2 regions of the Kitasatospora sp. NPDC096128 genome follow, and region 1 is predicted to be linked to the other one. Evidence: riboswitches for the same ligand, from Rfam matches in the RefSeq annotation. Region 1 holds a riboswitch; the other holds the start of a gene.
What was found. A riboswitch is a leader RNA that binds a small molecule or an ion and turns the genes downstream of it on or off. The one in region 1 is predicted to bind cobalamin.
Positions count from the first base shown of each region.

Region 2: linked by a shared signal. The riboswitch ahead of nicT (Nickel transporter NicT) and the one ahead of ABTY61_RS22105 (cobalamin biosynthesis protein) in region 1 are both predicted to bind cobalamin.

Region 1 covers NZ_JBEOSP010000019.1:90,205-94,373, forward strand. The annotation lists gene ABTY61_RS22100 (cobyric acid synthase) at 1-698, opposite strand, end outside; gene ABTY61_RS22105 (cobalamin biosynthesis protein) at 798-1,754, opposite strand; cobalamin riboswitch at 1,863-1,990, opposite strand; gene ABTY61_RS22110 (helix-turn-helix domain-containing protein) at 2,186-2,878, shown strand; gene ABTY61_RS22115 (alpha/beta hydrolase family protein) at 3,305-4,169, shown strand, end outside.
Region 2 covers NZ_JBEOSP010000037.1:78,281-82,449, forward strand. The annotation lists gene rpmB (50S ribosomal protein L28) at 1-200, opposite strand, end outside; gene rpmG (50S ribosomal protein L33) at 334-498, shown strand; gene ABTY61_RS32175 (type B 50S ribosomal protein L31) at 524-772, shown strand; gene ABTY61_RS32180 (hypothetical protein) at 823-963, shown strand; gene nicT (Nickel transporter NicT) at 973-2,091, opposite strand; cobalamin riboswitch at 2,124-2,317, opposite strand; gene ABTY61_RS32190 (ArsR/SmtB family transcription factor) at 2,399-2,794, shown strand; gene ABTY61_RS32195 (hypothetical protein) at 2,882-4,169, shown strand, end outside.

The DNA of each region.
Region 1 (4,169 bases):
CACAGGCCCGGCAGCATCGGCAGCGTGCCCAGCACCGGCCGGCCGGTCAGCTCGCGCAGCATCTCCAGCCCGGGCGCCAGCAGCCGGGCATCGCCGCGGAACTTGTTGACGAACCAGCCGGCCACGTGCCGCTGGTCCTCCGCCGACAGCAGCGCCAGCGTCCCGTACATCGCGGCGAACACCCCGCCGCGGTCGATGTCCCCGACCACCACCACGGGCAGCGCGGCGGCCGTGGCCAGGCCCATGTTGGCGATGTCCCGGTCACGCAGGTTGATCTCGGCGGGCGAGCCGGCCCCCTCGCACACCACCACGTCGTAACGGGCGCGCAGATCCGCCAGGCACTCCAGGGAACGCTCCAGCAGGACGGGCTTGCGCTCCCGGTAGTCCAGCGCACCCACCTCGGCCACCGGCCTGCCGAGCAGCACCACCTGGCTGCGGCCGTCCGCGCCCGGCTTCAACAGCACCGGGTTCATCGCCGCCTCCGGCTCCACCCGGGCGGCCTGCGCCTGCATCGCCTGGGCGCGGCCGATCTCGGCGCCGTCGGCCGTGACGAAGGAGTTCAGCGACATGTTCTGCGCCTTGAACGGCGCCACCCGCACGCCCTGGCGGGCCAGCCAACGGCAGATCCCGGCCGTCACCACGCTCTTGCCCGCGTCCGAGGTCGTCCCCGCGACCAGCAGTGCGTTGGCCGTACTCATGCGCCCACCTCGCTTCGCTCGGCAGGCGCTTCGCCCAACGCGCCCCTCCCCATGGTTCGCTCGCTGCGCTCGCTCACGCGCCCACCTCGCTTCGCTCGCTCACGCGTTCCCCTTCTTCCCCATCAGCATCCGCAGCAGGACGTGCCCCGCGACCGTCGTACCCAAGGCCAGCGCGCCCACCCGCCGGGACAGCGTGCAGGCCCGCTCGATGTCGTCCACCGTCACCGGCCGCAACTCCGCACCCAGGACGGGCCGGTGCTCGACCCGCTCCCCGTACTGCAACGTCCCACCCAACCGGACGCCGACCGCCCCGGCGAAGGCCGACTCGGCCTGGCCCGCGTTCGGGCTCGGGTGCGCGGAGCCGTCCCGGCGCCAGACCCGCCAGGCGGTCCCGGGCTCGGGCGCGGCGGCCACCGTCAGCAGGGCCGTCAGCCGGGCGCCCGGCCAGCCCGCGACGTCGTCCAGCCGGGCCGAGGCCCAGCCGAACCGGGTGTACCGGGGCGAGCGGTGGCCCACCATGGCGTCCAGGGTGTTCACCGCGCGGAACGCCAGCAGCCCCGGCGTGCCGGCCAGGGCACCCCAGGCCAGTGCGTTCACCACGGCATCCGCCGTGTTCTCCGCCACCGACTCGACCACCGCCCGGGCGATCTGCTGCCCGTCCAGCGCGCTCGGATCCCGCCCGCACAGGTGCGGCAGCCGCTCCCGGGCGGCCGCCAGGTCACCTGCGGCGAGCGAGCGGCCGATGGTGCGCGCCTCCCTGGTCAGCGAGGTGCCGCCGAGCACCGTCCAGGTCGCCGCTGCGGCCAGCGCGGCCCGGCCCACCGGACGGCGCCCGACCGTGCGGTCCAGGGCCAGCGCGCCGGCGGCGACCGCACCCACACACAGCGCGGTGTACCCGGCGCCGGCCGCCCGGCCGTCGCGCCACAGCCGCCGCTCCAGCCGGCCCGCGGCACTGCCGAACAGGGCGACGGGGTGGCCGCGGCGCGGATCGGCGAAACGGGCGTCGGCGGCGTAGCCCGCGACGGCGCCCACCGCGAAGGCGGCGGCCCGGGTCAGCGGGCGCACAACAACGAAAAGCTGGGAATCCAACCGGGCGGGGCAGCCTGCATCGCGTGGGTGTCCTCACTCAGGGTCCGCGCCCTGGATCGACGTACCGGTGGCGAGAGTCTCCTGGCTTCCGGGTCGGACGCACCCCCGGGCCTTCCAGCGGCTCCTGACGGCCCGCCGTGGCATGTCCGAACGTGCTCCCCGGTGACAGTGGCGGGACCGCGCCGGACTCGCACCGGCTTCCTCTCCATGCCTCCGTTTGGCCCCAGGATCCCATCACGCGTCCGAACCGGGAGTCAACCGAGGTCACGGAGGGGTTGGTCACACGACGAACCCGCCCCCGCCCTGTGCGATCGCCCAGCGCCACGAAGGGCCCGGCACCCCCGCTTCGTGCGTTCGACGGCTGGGGCCGCGCCGCCGGCCGCGCCTACGGTTCGGCCATGCGCCGCAGAAAGCCACCCGTCGTCGCCCCCACCCCGGTGCCGTTCTCGCCGGAGGCCGCCCGCGCCCACCGGGCCGGCCTCGGGTTGACCCCCGAACAGGTCGCCGAGGGCATGGCCGCACACGGCGTCCGGCTGCTGCCCGGTCACGTCCTGGCCTGGGAGGACGGCGTGCTGCGCCCCGGCGAAGCCGAGTTCATCGCCCTGGCCCGCGCCCTCTGGTGCCCGGCCGCCTCCCTGATGCCAGGCCACCCCGTCAGCCTGCGCGACCACCGCCTCGCCCGGGAGCTCCCCCCGGAGACCGTCGCCGAACGGGTCGGCATCCCCCTGCCCACCTACCGCCAGGCCGAACTCACCGGCCGCTGGGACGGCGACCCGGACCAGACCCACGCCCTCGCCCAAGTCCTGGGCCTACGCCTCACCGAACTGGTCGAGGCCACCGGCCGCCGCGAGGCCCTGGACCGTCTCCTCCGCCAATGCGTGACCGGCCGCTGGCAACCCCACCTCCGCCCGATCGCCCACCTGGTACCCGTCCCCGAACCCGACCTCGCCGCCGTCCTCCCCCTCCTCCACCAGGAACACCACATCCCCTCCCACTGGGGCACCACCACCCAACCCACCACCCCCACCCCACCCCTCACCCCCCGCTTCTGGCAGCTCCTCAGCACCCACCACTCCGCCATCCCCATCTGACCGGCCCCCACCCAAGGCAACAGGGCACGCGGGCCCCACCCCCGCGCGCCCACAACGCCCCACCCCACCCACCCGCCCCACCCACCCGCACCAACCCACCCACCCCAACCACCCCCCTCCCCCTCCCTCGCCCCAGGCGAGAGGGACGCGCTGCGGGAGGGGGCGGTGGAGGGGGTGGGTGCGGAGAGGGGCGTGACGGGTGATTTTCCGACCGCCAACGGTCTCAGCCCCCTCGATGAGGGTCGGCGGTCGGAAAATCATCCAGCCCCCGGAGCGCCCACCCCCGGAACCGCCCCCGGCGTCACCCACCCTCCCGAGAGCCCCCCACACCCAAGCCCCCCGCGCAGCGGTCCCCCGGACAGCCCCCGCCCAGTGGCCCCCTCGCCACCCCCCTTGTGGACTGGTGCTCGAACACCATCCGGGTCCATGAACAGCATGAACAGAGCGGGGATCGAAATGCGTTGGGGAACCGCAGCCGTCGTGGCGGCCGCCGCCGCCGGGGCCGTCGTCCTGGTGGTGGGCCGTCGGGCCTCCGAGCGAATGGTCCGTCCGGGGATGGGGCCGGGGGGTGTCGGGCCGGAGTCCGGGCCGGTGCTGGTGCAGAGCCTCGCGGCCGGCCGGGTGACGTTCAGCCGCCGTCCGGACAGCCTGCGGCCCGGCCGTTGGGCGGTCGAGTGGGACGACAACGGGCATGCGGTGGTGGAGGAGGTCCTGCACAGCGACGAGCAGGGCGTCACCCGCCGGCTGGTCCGGGCGGACCGGGGCACCCTGACACCCGGTACGGAGGTCCGCTTCACCCCGCGGGTGTACCTGGGCGACCCGACTTCCGCGCTCGGCCTGGCCTTCACCGACACCACCGCCGAGGGTGAACTCGGCGCGCTCCCGGTCTGGCTGCTCGGCGGCAAGCGCGGGACCTGGGTGGTCCTGGTGCACGGCCCGGAGTCCGACCGCCGACAGGTTCTCCCGGTGCTGCCCGTCCTGCACCGCCTGGGCCTGCCCGCGCTGGCGGTCACCTACCGCGGCGACGAGGGCGCCCCGGCTTCCCCGGACGGCTACAGCCACTTCGGCGAGACCGAGTGGCGGGACGTCGAGTCGGCGATGCGGCTGGCGCTCGACCACGGCGCGGGCCGGGTGATCCTGTACGGCTGGTCGGTGGGCGCGACGACGGTGCTGCAGACGGCGGCCCGGTCGGCCTGGGCCCATGCGATCAGCGGGATCGTGCTCGACTCGCCGGTCCTCGACCTGCCCGCCTCGGCCCGCCGGGACGCCGCCCGGGCCGGCTTCACCGGGG
Region 2 (4,169 bases), on a different contig from region 1:
GCGGCCTCGACGCCGATCGTGTCGACGGTCTTGATCCCCTTGGCGCTCAGTACGAGCCGGACATAGCGGCCCTCGCTGGGCAGCCAGTAGCGCTTGCGCTGGATGTTGGGGTCGAAGCGGCGCGGGGTGCGGCGGTGCGAGTGCGAGATCGCGTTGCCGAAGCCGGGCCGACGGCCGGTGAGCCGGCAGTGGGCGGACATGGGTGCTCCCTGGCGTCCGGGAATGGGCAGGACGGAGGTCACGTTACACCAGATGAAAATGACATCCATTTCGATGTACGGTTTCGACCCAGCCCCGCGAACCCCGCACCCCGAGGCCCCAGGAGGACGCCCGATGGCCCGCAGCGAACTGCGCCCCGTGATCAAACTCCGCTCCACCGCCGGCACCGGCTACACGTACGTGACCCGCAAGAACCGCCGGAACGACCCGGACCGGATGGTCCTGCGCAAGTACGACCCGGTCGCGGGCCGACACGTCGACTTCCGCGAAGAGCGCTGACACCCAGCCCAGGAGGAGCCCCGCCATGAAGCCCGGAATCCACCCCGCCTACCGCCCGGTCGTCTTCCGCGACAAGGTCGGCGACCTCGCCTTCCTGACCCGGTCGACCGCCACCAGCGACCGCACGGTCGAGTGGGAGGACGGCAACACCTACCCGGTGATCGACGTCGAGATCTCCTCGGCGAGCCACCCCTTCTACACCGGCCAGTCCCGGGTGCTCGACACCGCCGGCCGGGTCGAGCAGTTCCGCCGCCGGTACGGCGACCGGCACTGACCGCGCACGAGAGCGGCGCCCCCTTCCCCAGGGGGCGCCGCTCTCGGCACGTGTGCGCAGGAGGCCCTCAGCGCGGCGACGGCACCGACACCGACACCGCCGGCCTGCTGCCCGCGCTGCGCTCCCGACCTCCGCTGCTCACCGGCGCCGGGCTCGCCGTGGCGGGCACGCCGCTGCTCGCGGCGGCGTGAGCCCGTTCGCTACTGCTTCGCGGGCGTCCAGCGCTTCTCGACGCCCGCCAGCTTCCAGTACGCGATGGCGATCGCCCACACCACCACGAACAGCCCGGCGATCGCGTAGCCCACGTTGTCCAGCGAGATGTCCGCGATGAACCCGGTCACCGGGTCGGTCAGGTCGAGCTTCTCGTGCAGCACGCCGACCAGCTCGATGGTGCCGATGATGAAGGCCACCGCGATCGACAACCCAGTGATGGTCAGGTTGTAGTACACCTTGCGCACCGGGTTGGAGAAGGCCCACTGGTACGCGAAGTTCATGAACGTCCCGTCCAGGGTGTCGAACAGGCTCATTCCGGCCGCGAACAGCAGCGGCAGGCAGATGATCGCGTACCAGGGCAGCCCGGCCGCCGCGCCCGAACCGGCCATCACCATCAGGGTGACCTCGGTCGCGGTGTCGAAGCCCAGGCCCAGCACCATGCCGACCGGGAACATCTGCCCGGGCCGGGTGATCGAGCGGGTCGCCCGGTTCAGGATCCGGGCCATGAAGCCCCGGGAGTTGAGGTGCTCCTCCAGCTCCGCCTCGTCGTACCGCCCGGCCCGCATCGAGCGGAACACCTTGAGGATGCCGAGCAGCGCTGCCAGGTTGAGCGCGCCGATCAGGTACAGGAAGGCGCCGGAGGCCGTGGTGCCGACCACCCCGAGCCACTTGTGGGTGGCCGAGTCGTCATCCATCAGCGTGTTCGCCAGCTGGGCGCCGCCCGCCACCAGGGCGGCCATGATGACCACCATCGAGGAGTGGCCGAGGGCGAACCAGAAGCCGACCGAGACCGGCCGCTTGCCGTCCGCCATCAGCTTGCGGGTGGTGTTGTCGATCACCGCGATGTGGTCGGCGTCGAAGGCGTGCCGCATGCCGAGGGTGTAGGCGGTGATGCCCAGGCCCACCCCGAAGACCTGGGTGCCGACGGCGTAGTTGTGGGGCGCCACCAGGAAGAAGAGGGTCCCGAAGGCCACCACGTGCATGGCCAGGATCACCCCCATCAGCCCGGCGGTACGGACGGTGTCCTCGCGCTTCCACCGGAAGGTGGGCAGTACGGAGGGGGCGGCGCCGGCCTCGGCGGGCGCGGCGGTTTCGGGCAGGGTCATCTTCGGATCACGCTCCAGCACCTCGTGGAATGACTTCGTGAGATGCCGTGGCCGGTCTCCTGGCTTACGGGGCTTCCGGGCCCGCCTTCCCAAGCGCACGAAGCGCCCAGTGGCATGTGGGTCCGGACTTCTCTCCCCCGATCACAGTGGCGAGGGCCGCTCCGGAACAGGACCCGTTGAGGGTCCGTCACCGGTATTCCCGAGCACCACGGCGGGGAACACCGTAGGGGCAGGGCACCACCCTCGCAAGGTTGCGCACCTGTGCAGGTGTCCAGGATCACAGGTCGTGAGCTGCCAGAATGTCCGCATGCATCTCGTACCGGCCGACCGCGCGGGCCACCGCACCATCGACGGGCACCGGGTCTGCGAGGCCATCGCCGCCATCGGGGACACCGTCCACGTCCGCTCCTGGGCCGAGCGGTTCTCCCTGCTCGCCGACCCCGGACGGCTCGCCCTGCTGCTCGCCCTGCACCGGGCCGGCCCGCTCGCCGTCAGCGACCTGGCGGTCGCCACCGGCATGCGCGACCCCGCCGTCTCCCAGGCACTGCGGCTGCTCCGCACGGCCGGCGTGGTCACCGGGGACAAGGACGGACGCGTGGTGCGCTACCGGCTCGTGGACGACGCCCTGCGCCCCCTCCTCGACGAGTGCGCCGCCGCCGAGCACGAGGAGCCCCACGAGGAGCCGACCGCGGCGGCGGGCTGACCACGGCAGCGGACCGGCCCCGACGACGGACTGACCGACACTCGGCAAACCGCGCCACGGGCGCAGCCGGATGAGTACGATCACGATGTGCCGTCCCACCCCCACGTCTGGCCCGCCGACCGCTGGAACACCCGCCCGGTCAAGGCCCGCGTGCTGGCGGTCGCCCGCACCCTCACCTCGGCGACCCGGGTCCTGGACGTCCTCGCCCTGCTCGACCCCGACGGCATCGAGCACTACTTCACCGTCAACCCCGGCTCCGCCTTCGCCGACCGTGCCCTGGACGACTACCTCCGCGGCCTGCCCGGCTACACCGTGCTGGACTGGGAGGACGCCGTCCTCCGCCGCTTCGACCTGGCGGTCTCCTGTGCCGTCCACGCCTCCATGCACCGGCTGGACGCCCGTCTGGTCGTCCTCCCGCACGGCGCCGGCTACAACCGCCTGGTCACCGAGTCCACCGGCGACGCGGTCAGCTCCGCCGGCCTCTCGCGCAACGAACTCACCCACCGCGGACGGGTGTTCGTCGACGTCCTCGGCCTCTCCCACCCCGAGCAGCTGGACCGGCTCAGGGCCTCCTGTCCCGAGGCGCTGGACGTCGCCCGGGTCGTCGGCGACCCGTGCTTCGACCGGATGCTGCGCAGCCGACGCTCCCGCGACGGCTACCGCGCCGCGCTCGGCGCCGTCGACGGCCGCCGGCTCGTCGTCGTCGACTCCACCTGGAGCGAGCACTCGTTATTCGGCCGCCACCATGACCTGCCGCAGCGACTGGTCCGCCAACTGCCCGCCGACGAGTACACGGTGGCCGTCGTGCTGCACCCGAACATCTGGAGCCGGCACAACCCCGTGGCCCTGCTCGACGACGCCCTGCGGATGGGCCTGCGCCTCGTCCCGCCCCACCAGGGCTGGCAGGCCGCGCTGGTCGCCGCCGATGTCCTGATCGGCGACCACGGCTCGGTCTCCGTCTACGGCGCCGCCCTGAAACACCCCACGATGATCGTCGCCACCGGCGCCGCCGAACTCGACCCGCGCTCCCCCGGCTACGCCTTCGGCCAGACCGCACCCCTGCTCGACCCCGACGGCGACCTCGCCGCCCAGCTCGAACTCGCCCTGACCCAGGCCTCGGACGACCGCACCGACCTGACCGACATCACCGACCGCTCGCTCGCCCACCACGGCGAATCCGCCCGGCTGCTGCGCCCGCTGCTCTACTCCTTCCTCGACGGCCTCGACGAACCCGCCCACGAACCGGTCCTCCGGCCCTATCCCAAGCCCGTGCCCACCTCTGGAGTCGGCGACGGGCCCACCGCGTACGACGTCGAGGGCAAGAGCGAGGGGACCGAGGTCAGCCTGCGCCGCTACCCCTTCCAATTCCAACCCG